2 regions of the Micromonospora sp. WMMC241 genome follow, and region 1 is predicted to be linked to the other one. Evidence: riboswitches for the same ligand, from Rfam matches in the RefSeq annotation. Region 1 holds a riboswitch; the other holds the start of a gene.
The links. Region 1 has a riboswitch for S-adenosylmethionine ahead of thrC (threonine synthase). Riboswitches for the same ligand answer to the same signal wherever they lie in the genome.
Positions count from the first base shown of each region.

Region 2: another riboswitch for S-adenosylmethionine. It lies ahead of O7598_RS11720 (ABC transporter substrate-binding protein); the one in region 1 lies ahead of thrC (threonine synthase).

Region 1 covers NZ_JAPZBF010000001.1:340,009-346,211, forward strand. The annotation lists gene O7598_RS01670 (DoxX family protein) at 1-116, shown strand, start outside; gene O7598_RS01675 (DUF4232 domain-containing protein) at 304-933, opposite strand; gene O7598_RS01680 (ArsR/SmtB family transcription factor) at 941-1,249, opposite strand; gene O7598_RS01685 (DMT family transporter) at 1,340-2,308, shown strand; SAM riboswitch class I at 2,381-2,514, shown strand; gene thrC (threonine synthase) at 2,527-3,816, shown strand; gene O7598_RS01695 (GNAT family N-acetyltransferase) at 4,055-5,227, shown strand; gene paaN (phenylacetic acid degradation protein PaaN) at 5,280-6,203, shown strand, end outside.
Region 2 covers NZ_JAPZBF010000001.1:2,533,986-2,540,188, reverse strand. The annotation lists gene O7598_RS11735 (acyl-CoA dehydrogenase family protein) at 1-587, opposite strand, end outside; gene O7598_RS11730 (PadR family transcriptional regulator) at 584-1,162, opposite strand; gene O7598_RS11725 (hypothetical protein) at 1,202-1,642, opposite strand; SAM riboswitch class IV at 1,752-1,862, shown strand; gene O7598_RS11720 (ABC transporter substrate-binding protein) at 2,105-2,962, shown strand; gene O7598_RS11715 (amino acid ABC transporter permease) at 3,001-3,777, shown strand; gene O7598_RS11710 (amino acid ABC transporter ATP-binding protein) at 3,774-4,517, shown strand; gene O7598_RS11705 (carbohydrate ABC transporter permease) at 4,518-5,438, opposite strand; gene O7598_RS11700 (ABC transporter permease) at 5,435-6,203, opposite strand, start outside.

The DNA of each region.
Region 1 (6,203 bases):
TGCTGGTCGCGGTGCTCGGCGCCGGCCCCTGGGCGCTCGACGCACTGCTGGCCCGCCGCCGCCCCGCCGCCGAGGCGGAAACCCCGTCCACCCGCCGCGCGTCCGTGCCCGCCTGAACCCCTCGCTCGCCGAGACCTTGGTACGGGCGCGCCCCTCAGGGGGCCGTCCCGTACCAAGATCCAACGCCGTCCCCGACGCCGACGAGTAGCCGGACCGCCCGAAATCTTGGAAGGAAATGGCCCCTGGAGGGGCGCCTTCCTTCCAAGGTCTCTCCGATTGCTGTCGGCGGTGCAGGTGGAGCGCTCAGAGTGGGTTGATCGGGGTGGTGGCCGTGGATGGCGGGGCGCTCGGCGCGGTCGGTTCCGTGGTGGGGTCGGCGTCGCGGCGCTTCCAGGCGCTCACCCCGAGCCGGCCGGTGGTGCCAAGGTCGATCGGTCCGTCCAGCGCTACCGGTTGTGCCGGCCGGCCGGTCACCGGCGCGACGTCGAGTTCCCGGCCCTCGGTCGCCACCACAGTCGCGTCGGTGACGGTGTTGCGCCAGAGCAGCGCGGCCCCGGCCCGCTCCCCGGGGCGCAGCACGAGTCGGGCAGGTGGGGCGTCGAACCCGGAGGTGATTCCGGTGGCGCCCGGGATGATCCGGACCGCGATCGGGTCCCCGTCGGCGTCGGCGAGGCGGACCGCCGGATAGCCGCGTAGCTCGTACGGCTGGTTTCCGCAGTTGACAAGCTCCAGCCCCATGGCCCGCAGCCCCATCGCGGCGCTCACCCCGGTCTCGGTGATCCGGACGCCGGCCGGGGTGCACAGCGGGGTGGGTGAGACGACCGGGCCGGTCGGAGGCGTGGGCGGCGGGTCGATCGGCGCCGGTGCCCGGGTGCAGGACGCGAGCAGCGTCAGCGCCGCGAGGAGGCCGGTCCCGGCTGCCGCGTTCCGCATCCGGTGATCATGCCACCGCCTCCGGCGCGGTGAGGACCGCGTCGAGCAGCCCCGGGTAGAGGCGGTCCAGTTCGTCGCGGCGCAACCGCACGTAGCGGCTGGTGCCGGCGACCCGGGTGCGGGTGAGGCCGGCTTCGCGCAGCACCTTGAGGTGGTGACTGCGGGTGGCCTTGGAGACGCCGAACTCGAACGTGCCGCAGGCGTACTCGCCGCCCTCGGCGAGCGTCCGCACGATCTGCAGCCGGACGTCGTCGGCGAGCGCCGCCAGCACGGCGGTGACCGGCACCTCGCGCAGTTCGGGTTCGTGCAGCTCCATGTGACCAGCCTAACCCATGTTCGACTTTCATCGAACAAGCTCCTAGAGTCGGCCCCGTTGGTTCGACGAAACTCGAACATAGGAGCTGCGATGCGTACCCGAAACGCTGCCTTCCCGCTCTTCGCGGTGCTCAGCTGGGGCGTCATGTTCCCGGTGCTGGCCAGCGCGCTCACCCGGGTCGACGCGCTCAACCTGACGGCCGCCCGGTACGTGCTCGCCACCGCCGTGCTGCTCGCCCTGCTGCTGGCCCGTGAGGGAGTCGCGTCGCTCGCCACCGACCGGCGCGGCCTGGAGGTGCTGCTGCTCGGCGGGCTCGGCTTCGCCGGCTTCAACACGCTGACCAACCTCGCCCTCGGGCACGCCGCCCCGCAGCAGATCGCCCTCTTCGCGGCCACCGTGCCGGTGGTCACCCAACTCGTCCGCTGGGCGCGCGACGGCGTACGCCCCCGCCCGGCGCTGTTCGGACTCTCGCTGGTCGCCCTCGTCGGCGTCGGCCTGGTCATCACCCGTGGCCGGCTCGACGGGCTCGGCGAGTTCGGCGTGGGCGGGCTGTTGATGATCGGCGCGGTGCTCGGCTGGGCGTTCTACACCCACGGGGCGAGCCGGTTCCCCGAGTGGTCCGCGCTGCGCTACACCACGCTGACCGCCGTCGCCGGCGCGCTCGCCATGCTCGCCGCCAGCGCGGTGGCGGACCTCACCGGGCTCCAGCACGCGCCGGCCGCCGCCGCCCTCGTCGCGGTCGCCCCACAACTGGCGTACGCGGTGCTGGTCGCCGCCGTCGTCGCGGTCCTGGCCTGGAACACCGGCGTACGCCGGCTCGGCCCGGCCGACGCCGCGCTGTTCATGAACCTGGTGCCGGTGACCACGTTCGCGGTGCAGATCGCGCGCGGCTACCGGCCCGGCGCGGTGGAGCTGGCCGGTGCCGCGCTGACCATCGCCGCCCTGGTGGCCGCGAACCTGGTCACCCGGAACCGGTCGGTGACGCTGACCGCCCCGGTGGTCGCCGCCGTCGTCGACCACCCGGCGGTGGTGGAACCGGTCGCCGTGGTCGGTCGTTGAGCCGGCCCACTGCGTGGGAACCCCGGGTGGCGACGGCGTGAGCGGCGCATAGACTCGACGGCACAACTGCATACCTCATCCAGAGGGGCTGAGGGATACGGCCCGACGACGCCCCGGCAACCACCCGCACGCTCGACGCCGAGCGCCCTGCGGGCAGGTGCCAATTCCGTCCCCGCCGCACCCGGCGATGCGGGGAAAGATGAGAGGAACCCCTCGACATGACGTCGACGCTTCCCGCCGTCTCCGGTATCGACACCACCCGCAGCCCGGCCCGCGCCCTGGTCTGTCGCGCCTGTTCGGCGCGCTACCCGCTGGCCGCCCAGCACGCCTGCTACGAGTGTTTCGGCCCGCTGGAGGTCGACTACGACACCGCCGCGCTGGCCACCGTCACCCGGGAGCAGATCGAGGCCGGCCCGAACAGCATCTGGCGCTACGCGGCGCTGCTGCCGGCCGGCCAGGACCCGGCCACCCGGGTCACCCTCGACCCCGGGCTGACCCCGCTCGTCGCCGCCGGGAACCTCGCCGCCGAGCTGGGTCTCACCGGCCCGCTCTGGGTCAAGGACGACAGCGCCAACCCCACCCACTCGTTCAAGGACCGGGTGGTGTCGGTGGCGTTGACCGCCGCCCGCGCGCTCGGCTTCACCCGCTACGCCTGCGCGTCCACCGGCAACCTGGCCAACTCCGTCGCCGCGCACGCCGCCCGCGCGGGCGTGCCGTCGGTGGTCTTCATTCCCGGTGACCTGGAGCAGGGCAAGGTCGTCACCACCGCGGTCTACGGCGGCGACCTGGTCGCCATCGACGGCTCCTACGACGACGTGAACCGGCTCTGCGGTGAGCTGGTGGAGACCGACGAGTTCGAGGACACCGCGTTCGTCAACGTGAACGTCCGGCCGTTCTACGCCGAGGGCTCCAAGACGCTCGGCTACGAGGTGGCCGAGCAGTTGGGCTGGCGGATCCCGGCCCAGGTGGTCATCCCGATGGCCAGCGGGGAGCTGCTCACCAAGATTGACAAGGCGTTCTCCGAGCTGGTCGAGATCGGGCTGGTGGAGGCGCCGGCCGGTGGCTGGAAGGTGTTCGGCGCGCAGTCGGCCGGCTGCAACCCGATCGCCACCGCGCTGCACGACGACCGCGACACCATCGTCCCGGTCAAGCCGACCGGCATCGCCAAGTCGCTGAACATCGGCGACCCGGCGGCCGGCGTCTACGCGCTGGAGGCGGTCCGTCGCACCGGCGGCTGGATGGAGTACGCCGACGACGACGAGATCCGCGCGGCGATCCGGCTGCTCGCCCGCACCACAGGTGTGTTCGCCGAGACCGCGGGCGGCGTGACGGTGGCGGTGCTGCGCAAGCTGGTGGAGTCCGGCCGGCTCGATCCCACGGCGGAGACGGTGGTCTTCAACACCGGTGAGGGCCTCAAGACGCTCGACGCGGTGGCCGCCGAGTCCGGCCCCACCCACCGCATCAAGCCCAACCTGCGCGCCGCCCGAGACGCCGGCCTCCTCCCATAACCCCCGCCCCGCCCCTCCCTCCCTCCCTCCCGCCCTCCTCCGCGATCTTGCAGTTGTGGCCCTCGATGTGGGTGATTCGCCCTTTCTGTCGGGGCGGAAAGTGCAAGATCGGCGAAGGGGGCGGGGTTCGGCGCGCCCGGGTGGGGGGTTGGGGGCGACCAGGGGGTGACGGGGAAACTGCGGGGAGTGGCAGAAAACCGCCGGCAAGGACTTGACGGCAGGAACCGGACGGCGCAAGATGCTCCGTGCGGGAGGGCATCCGCCGGAGACTTTTCTAAGTTTTGCGACCCAACGCCGGAGGCGTTGTGCGGACGTCCCTCCCGACCAACCTCGCGCAGGGCCAGCGGAAATCCGCTGGCCCTGTCGCCGTTCCCGGCCCAGGATCACCGTCATGGGCCTGACCGTCGCGCCGCTCGACCCCGCCGACCAGCCGACGCTGGACGCGGCGTACCGGATCGACTGCGCGGCCCGCGCCGTCGACGAGCCCGACCTGCCACCGACCTGCCGGCGGCGGTTCGAGGCGCTGCTGCGCCACCCGATGCCCGGGATCGACGGGCGCTGGTCCGTCGCCCGCCTCGACGGCGAGCCGGTCGGCTGGCTCCGGCTGCACCTGCACACGCTGGAGAACACCGAGAACGCCGGCGTCGAGCTGGTGGTGGACCCGGCCCACCGGCGGCGCGGGATCGGCCGCGCGCTGCACGAGCACGGCCTGCGGCTGCTCCGGGAGCACGGCGGCAAGCGGCTGGTGGGTTCCACCGTCGCCGCGCTGCCCGGCGAGGAGGACCGGGAGTTCCCGGGTGTCGCGTTCGCCGCCGCGATGGGCGCGACGGCGGCAAACGTCGACGTCCGCCGCCGGCTCGACGTGGCCGCGCTCGACCGGACCCGGCTGGCCGCGCTGCTGTCCGAGGCCCGCGCCGCAGCCGCCGGCTACCGGACCGTGCGCTGGCGCGACCGCGTGCCCGACGAGCACGTCGCGGACGTCGCCCACCTGGAGGGCCGCCTGCTGCTCGACGCGCCCATGGGGGAGCTGGCGTGGGAGCAGCAGAAGATGGACGCGCAGCGGAAGCGGAGCGTGGAACGGGCGCTCGACGCCCGGGGCGTGCGTCGCTACAACACCGGCGCGGTGCACGAGGCGTCCGGCCGGTTGGTCGGCTGGAGCCAGCTCAGCCTCAACGCGAGCAGCACCGACCACGCCTGGCAGCAGATCACCATCGTCGACCCCGGCCACCGCGGCCACCGGCTCGGCCTGCTCTGCAAGGCCGCCAACCTGGGGTACGCGCTGGCGCACGAACCGGCGCTGCGGACCGTCGACACCTGGAACGCCGCCGCCAACGCCCCGATGATCGCGATCAACGAGCAGCTCGGCTTCCGCCCGGCCGCCGGCTCGGTCGACTGGCAGTTGGCCATCTGAGTTGTGACACGCCCCTACTGATCTGGTGCCTTCCTGTTGCATGATGGCGGGCATGACGGAGACCCCGCACCCCCTGTACGACAGGCACGCCGAGACCCTCGACCGGGCGCTGACCGCGATCACGGAGCGCGGGTACTGGTCGGCCTATCCCGAGTCGCCCAGCCCTCGGGTGTACGGCGAGACCGCCGCCGCCGACGGCAAGGCCGCCTTCGAGGCGTACCTGGGCGGCGACTTCCCGCTCGACCAACCCGGCGACGGCAGCACGGTCGCCACCGAGGCCAGCCCGTTCGGCGTGCCGCTGGACGTGCGCTACCCGCACGCCGGCGCCGACCAGCTCGTGGACGCCGCCACCGCCGCGCTGCCGGCCTGGCGTGACGCCGGCCCGAAGGCCCGCGCCGGGGTGTGCCTGGAGATCCTCGACCGCCTGCACAGGAACATCTTCGAGCTGGCCAACGCGGTGCAGTTCACCAGCGGCCAGGCGTTCGTGATGGCGTTCCAGGCCGGTGGCGCGCACGCGCTGGACCGGGCGCTGGAGGCGGTCGCCTACGCGTACTCGGAGATGACCCGGCACCCGGGGACGGCCGGTTGGGAGAAGGCCGCCGGCAAGGGCGACCCGCTGCGGATGACCAAGACGTTCCACGTGGTGCCGCGCGGGGTGGCCCTGGTCGTCGGCTGCAACACGTTCCCGACCTGGAACTCGTACCCGGGGTTGTTCGCCTCGCTGGTCACCGGCAACCCGGTGGTGGTGAAGCCGCACCCGCGCGCGGTGCTGCCGCTGGCGATCACCGTGAAGTACGCCCGCCAGGTGCTCGCCGAGGCCGGCTTCGACCCGAACCTGGTGCAGCTCGCCCCGGAGGCGGCCGGCGAGAAGCTCGCCTCGACGCTGGCCCTGCACCCGGCCGTGAAGATCGTCGACTTCACCGGCTCCACCGAGTACGGCGACTGGCTGGAGTCCAACGCCCGGCAGGCCGCCGTC
Region 2 (6,203 bases), 2.2 Mb from region 1:
CCCTCGGGGCCCTCCACGTCGGCGCGCCGGCCGAACACGGAGACCAGCCCGGCGACGTTGCCGTTGCCGATGTAGTACTTGCCGCCGGTGGCCCGGAACCCGCCCTCGCCGTCGGGGGTGAGCAGCATGTCGGTGGCGTAGATGTCGGCGCCGTGCGGCCGCTCGGAGAGGCCGAACGCCATCACGTGCCCCTGGTCGAGCAGCTCGGCGGCGCGGGCCCGGGCGGCGGCGTTGCCGCTCTGCCAGACCGGGCCGAGGCCGAGCACGGTGACCTGCCAGGTGTACCAGTAGCCGAGCCCGTAGAAGCCGAGGATCTCGCTGAGCGCCGCGTTGCGGGCGGTGTCCCACCGCTTGTCCTTGTCGTCGCCGCCGGCGCCGGCGGGGGTGAGGAACGTGGCGAACAGGCGTTCCCGGGCGGCGAAGTCGAGGAAGTCGGCGTACCACTCGCGCTCGTGGTAGCTGTCGACGAGCGCGCGCTTGCCCCGGTTCTCGAACCAGTCGATGGTGGCGCGCAGCAGTCGACGGGAGGTCTCGTCGAGGTCGGCGGGGTCGTAGCGGTGCGGGTGGAACAGCAGCGGGTCGCTCACGGCGCGGGCCTTTCCGGGTCGGGGTCGGGGTCGAGGGCGCGGAGGGTGGCCAGGACGTCGTCCAGCCAGGCCAGCACCATCCGCTCGTACGCGATGCCACCGCGCAGCACGACGTGCTGGAGCGCCGCCCGGGCGTCCGGTGCGGCGGGGTCGGCGAAGTCGCGGCGTTCGCCGGCCAGGTAGCCGGCGAGGACGGACTCATGGTCGGCGCGGTAGCGCTCGACCTCGGCGAGCAGGGCGGCGCGCCCGGCGGCGTCGTCGAACGCGGCGCCGCGGATCTTCACGGCCAGCTCGTGCCGGACGGCCTCCGGGCGCACCGGGGCGTGCAGCCAGCCGAGCAGCGCGGCCCGGCCGGTGGGGGTGACCGACCAGACCTTCTTGTCCGGCAGGCTCTCCTGGTCGACCTGGACGCCGGTGATCCGGTCGTCGTCGGCCATCTGCTTGAGGACGCGGTAGATCTGCTGGTGGGTGGCGGTCCAGAAGCGGCCGATCGAGCGGTCGAAGCGACGGGCCAGCTCGTAGCCGGAGGCGGGTTGCTCCAGCAGCGAGACGAGGATGGCGTGCTCCAGCGACATGCCGGCCATCTTGCTATGCACTTTGTTGCATAGCAAGCCCTAGTCGGGCAGGTATCCCCGCAGCGCGTCGAACTGCGCCACGGTCAGGTAGGACGGGTTCGCCGCCTGCGGCTGCCGGAACACCTCCGCGCCGGCCAGCACCGGATCGGCGCGGAGCAACGCCCGGCGCACCCGCCACGGCTCGTCGAGAATGGTCAGGTCCAGCGGCAGCGTCCACGGCCCACCCGGCTCCCCCGGCACCGGCGCTCCGGCGACCCGCCCCACCCCCCACACGCCGTACGGCGCGCGGCCTCGACTGCCGCTGGCCCAGAAAACCACCGGCTGCCCGGCGCGCATCAGGCGGACCCGGTAGCCGGGCCGCACGCACCAACTCCCCACCCGGGGGTCGGCGGCGAAGCGGGCGGTCAGGTCCACCTGCTCCGCGTTGCCCTTGATCAGCCAGGCGCCGAGATCGTCCAGGGTCACCCGCCGGGAGTCCATCGGGCCATTCTGCGTCGCGGGCGCCGGCGCCGCCCGGTAAGGCACGGCGCGTGAGGGTGGTCATAACGGCTGGACGCCCGGCGGACCCGTGCTGCTAGCCTTCTCGGCAGGTCATGAGCGCCAGCGTCAAGCCCCGGCTCGCTGGCCGGCAACCCTCCACCACGGTGGGGTGCTCCGGGTGAGGACCAGGCGCCGGCAGCCGTCGGCGCAAGCGTGGCCTGGCACCCAGGTCAGCACCGACGACCAGGGAGACCCGATGTTCGCCCCACCCCTCGCACAGGCCCGCCCTCTGCTGGTCAAGCGCCGCCACGTCGACCTGATGCGGGTGTGCAGCGACCGCTGTCGCGTCGCGCGCTGACCGAGCGTTCCAGCCCTTTCCCGATCCACCCTCCCGGCTCCGCCGCGCCCCGGCGACGCCAGCACCGGCGCGCGCCGCGCGTCCGTCCACTCTGGAGAGTTCCTGTGCGTATCCGTACCGCCCTGACCCGCGTCGCCGCGCTCGGCGCCGCCGCCGTGCTCACCGCCACCGCGCTGACCGCCTGCGGCGGCGGTGGCGCCACCGACCAGGCCGACAACCCGTACGGCCTGCTCCAGCCCGGCGTGATCCGGGCCGGCACGCTCACCGACGCCCCGCCGAACGTCTACCTGAAGGACGGGAAGTTCACCGGCTTCGACAACGACCTGCTCACCGCCGTCGCCGGCAAGGTCGGCCTGAAGGTGGAGTTCGTCGGCACCGACTTCTCCGCGCTGCTCTCCCAGGTCAACAATCGCAAGTTCGACGTGGGCAGCTCGTCGGTCACCATCACCGAGGCCCGGAAGAAGACTGTGGACTTCGGCAACGGCTACGACTTCGGCTACTTCGGCCTGGACGTTCCCGCCGGCTCCCCGCTCACCGGCTTCGACCAGCTCACCGGCAAGCGGGTGGTGGTGGTCCAGGGCACCGTGCAGGACGACTTCGCCACCCGGGAGAAGCTGAACCCGGTGCGCGTGCCCGACTACAACGGCGCCGTCAACCAGCTCAAGGCCGGCACCGCCGACGCCTGGATCGCCCCGGCCGAGATCGGCGACAAGTCCGCCGCCGACAGCAACGGCAAGATCAAGGTCGCGGCGAAGCAGCTCAGCCCGGCACCGACCGCGTACGCGGTGGCGAAGGGCAACGACAAGCTGCGCGAGGCGCTGAACAAGGGCCTCGACGAGGTGATCGCGGACGGCACCTGGAGCCGGCTCCAGGCGCAGTACTACCCGGGCCGGCCGATCCCGGCCGACTTCACGCCCGGCAGCGGCACGGTCCCGGTGCCCTCGCCGTCGGCCGCCTCCTGACCAGGTAACCGCGAACGAGCAGGGCGGACGGAGGAACGATGGATCCACTGCGCACCCTCTGGGAAACCTTCTTCGACGGTGACTCGATGCGCGAGGCGCTGCCCGAGATGCTGACCGTCGGGTTGCCCAACACGCTGATCCTGGCCGTCTCCGCCGCCCTGCTCGGCTCGGTGCTGGGCATGCTGCTGGCGGTCGCGGGCATCTCGCGTACCCGATGGTTGCGGTGGCCGGCCCGGGTCTACACCGACGTGTTCCGCGGCCTCCCGGCCGCGGCGACCATCCTGCTCATCGGCGTCGGCCTGGCGCCGCTGGGGATGGAGGTCTGGGGGCCCAACCCCTACCCGCTGGGCGTGCTGGCGCTGTCGCTGATCGCCGCCGCCTACCTCGGCGAGATCTTCCGGGCCGGGATCCTCAGCGTCGAGGCCGCCCAACTGGAGGGCGCCCGGGCGCTCGGCTTCTCCTGGGGCGAGTCGATGCGGCTGGTGATCATCCCGCAGGGCGTACGCCGGGTGCTGCCCGCCTGGGTCAACCAGCTCATCGCGTTGATCAAGGACTCCAGCCTGGTCTACTTCCTCGGCCTGCTGGCCAGCCAGCGGGAGCTGTTCCGGATCGGGCAGGACTACGCGGCGAACACCGGCAACCAGTCCGCGCTGCTGCTCGCCGGTCTGTTCTACCTGCTGCTGACCGTGCCGCTGACGCACGCGGTCAACTGGCTGGACCGGCGGCTGCGGCAGGGCCGCCCGGCCGCGCCGCCCGAGCCCGAGCCCGACCTGGCGCCGGCCGGCGTCACCCCGACCGGAGGGAACCCGCGATGAGCACCAGCACCGCCGGCTCGGTCAGCCTCGCCGTCCGCGACGTGCACCTGGCCTTCGGCGCGCACCGGGTGCTGCGCGGCGCCGACCTGGACGTGGCCCGGGGCGGCACCGCCTGCGTGATCGGGCCGTCCGGCTCCGGCAAGTCCACGCTGCTGCGCACGATCAACCGCCTGATCGAGCCGGACCGCGGCGACGTGCTGCTGGACGGACGCAGCGTCCTGCGCGACGACCCGGACGCCCTGCGGCAGCGCATCGGCATGGTGTTCCAGCAGTTCAACCTCTTCCCGCACCTGAGCGTGCTGCGCAACGTCACGCTCGCGCTGCGCAAGCTGAAGAAGCTCGGCGAGGATGAGGCGGTGGCGCTCGCCCGGGCGCAGCTCGACCTGGTCGGGCTGGCCGCCAAGGCCGACGCCCGCCCGGCGCAGCTCTCCGGCGGGCAGCAGCAGCGCGTTGCCATCGCCCGGGCGCTCGCGCTGCGCCCGCAGGTGATGCTCTTCGACGAGGCCACCTCGGCGCTGGACCCGGAACTGGTCAAGGGCGTGCTCGCGGTGATGGCGGACCTCGCCGCCGCCGGCATGACCATGGTGGTGGTCACGCACGAGATGGGCTTCGCCCGCACCGTCGCGGACACTGTCGCGTTCATGGACGCCGGCGTGGTGCTGGAGGCCGGGCCGCCGGCCGCCGTGTTCGAGGCGCCGGCGCACCCCCGGCTGCGGCGGTTCCTGTCCCAGGTGCTCTGATCAGCCCTTGACCGCGCCGATCAGCACGCCCTTGATGAAGTGCCGCTGCACGAACGGATAGACCGCGACGATCGGCGCGACGGTCAGCACCACCACCGCCATCTTGACCGCCTCGGTCGGCGGCATGTTCACCCCGGTGGTGCCGCCGGCGGTGTGCGGCGCCTGCCCGGCCAGCAGGTAACTCTGCAGCACCCGCTGGATCGGGTACATGTCGTTGCGGTCCATGAACAGCAGCGCGTCGAACCAGACGTTCCAGTAGCTGACCGCGTAGAAGAGGCCGACCACGGCGATGACCGCGCGGGACAGCGGCAGCACGATCCGGCCCAGGGTACGGAAGTCGCTGGCCCCGTCGATCCGGGCGCTGTCCAGCAGCTCCTGCGGGATGCCCTGGAAGAAGCCGCGCACCACGACGAGGTTGAACACGCTGATCGCCGGCGGCAGGACCAACGCCCAGATGGTGTCCTTCAGGCCCAGCCCGGTGACCACCAGGTAGCGGGGCACCAGCGGCGGATAGACCAGGAACGGGATCAGGAAATACGCCAGCAGCCAGCGGTGACCGACCGACGTCGGCCGGGACAGCCCGTACGCGGCCAGCACGGTGACGGTCAACGCGATCGCCGTGCCGATCACGGTGACCAGCGTGCTGATCCACAGTGCCCGGGTGACCGCGCCGCCGGCCAGGATGGTCTGGTAGGCCGAGGTGTCGATGCTCTTCGGCACGATCACCAGGCCGCCGGCGTCGGCGATGGTCTGCCGGGAGGAGAGGCTGGTCACCAGCACCACCCAGAGCGGGAAGAGCACCCCGAGCACCAGCAGCGTGAGCAGGACGGCCTTGAGTCCCTGACCGACCGGGGTCGGTGGCTCCTCCCAGGCCGGGCGGCGGGCGCGGGCGCCGGACGGCCGGCGGATGGTCACGGTCATGACTTCGAGTAGATCCCTCGTTCGCCGAGCATGTGCGCCACCCGGTTCGCGGCCAGGATCAGCACCAGGCCGACGACGGCCTTGAACAGCCCGGCCGCCGCGCCGTAGCCGTAGTTTCCGGTGGCGATGGAGAAGTGGTAGACGAAGGTGTCGAGCACCTCGGCGGCCTGCCGGCCGACCGCGTCGCGTTGCAGCAGGAACTGCTCGAAGCCGACCGAGAGCGCGTCGCCGAGGCGCAGGATGAGCAGCAGGACGATCACCGGGCGCAGCCCGGGCAGCGTGATGTGCCACAGCCGTCGCCACCGCCCGGCGCCGTCCGCGGCGGCCGCCTCGTAGAGGTTCTGGTCGATGGTGGACAGCGCGGCCAGGAAGACGATGGTGCCCCAGCCCACGTCCTTCCAGACCGCCTCGGCCGTGACCAGGACGATGAACGTGTCCGGGTTGGTCATCACGTTCCACGGCTGCATGCCGGCCTCGCGCATGGTCTGCGCCAGCAACCCGGCGCCGCCGAGCATCGCGACGAAGAAGCTGACCACCAGCACCCAGCTGAAGAAGTGCGGCAGGTAGACGACCGTCTGGACGAAGCCGCGCAGCCGGCTGGAGAGCAAATTGTGCAGCATGACCGCGAGCAGGATCGGCAGCGGGAAGAAGAAGACGAGCTGGAACGCGGTGATGGCGAGCGTGTTGCGGAACGCGTCCCAGAAGGCCGGGTCGTCGAAGAGGAGCTGGAACTGGCCGAAGCCGATCCAGTTGCTGTGCGTGAAC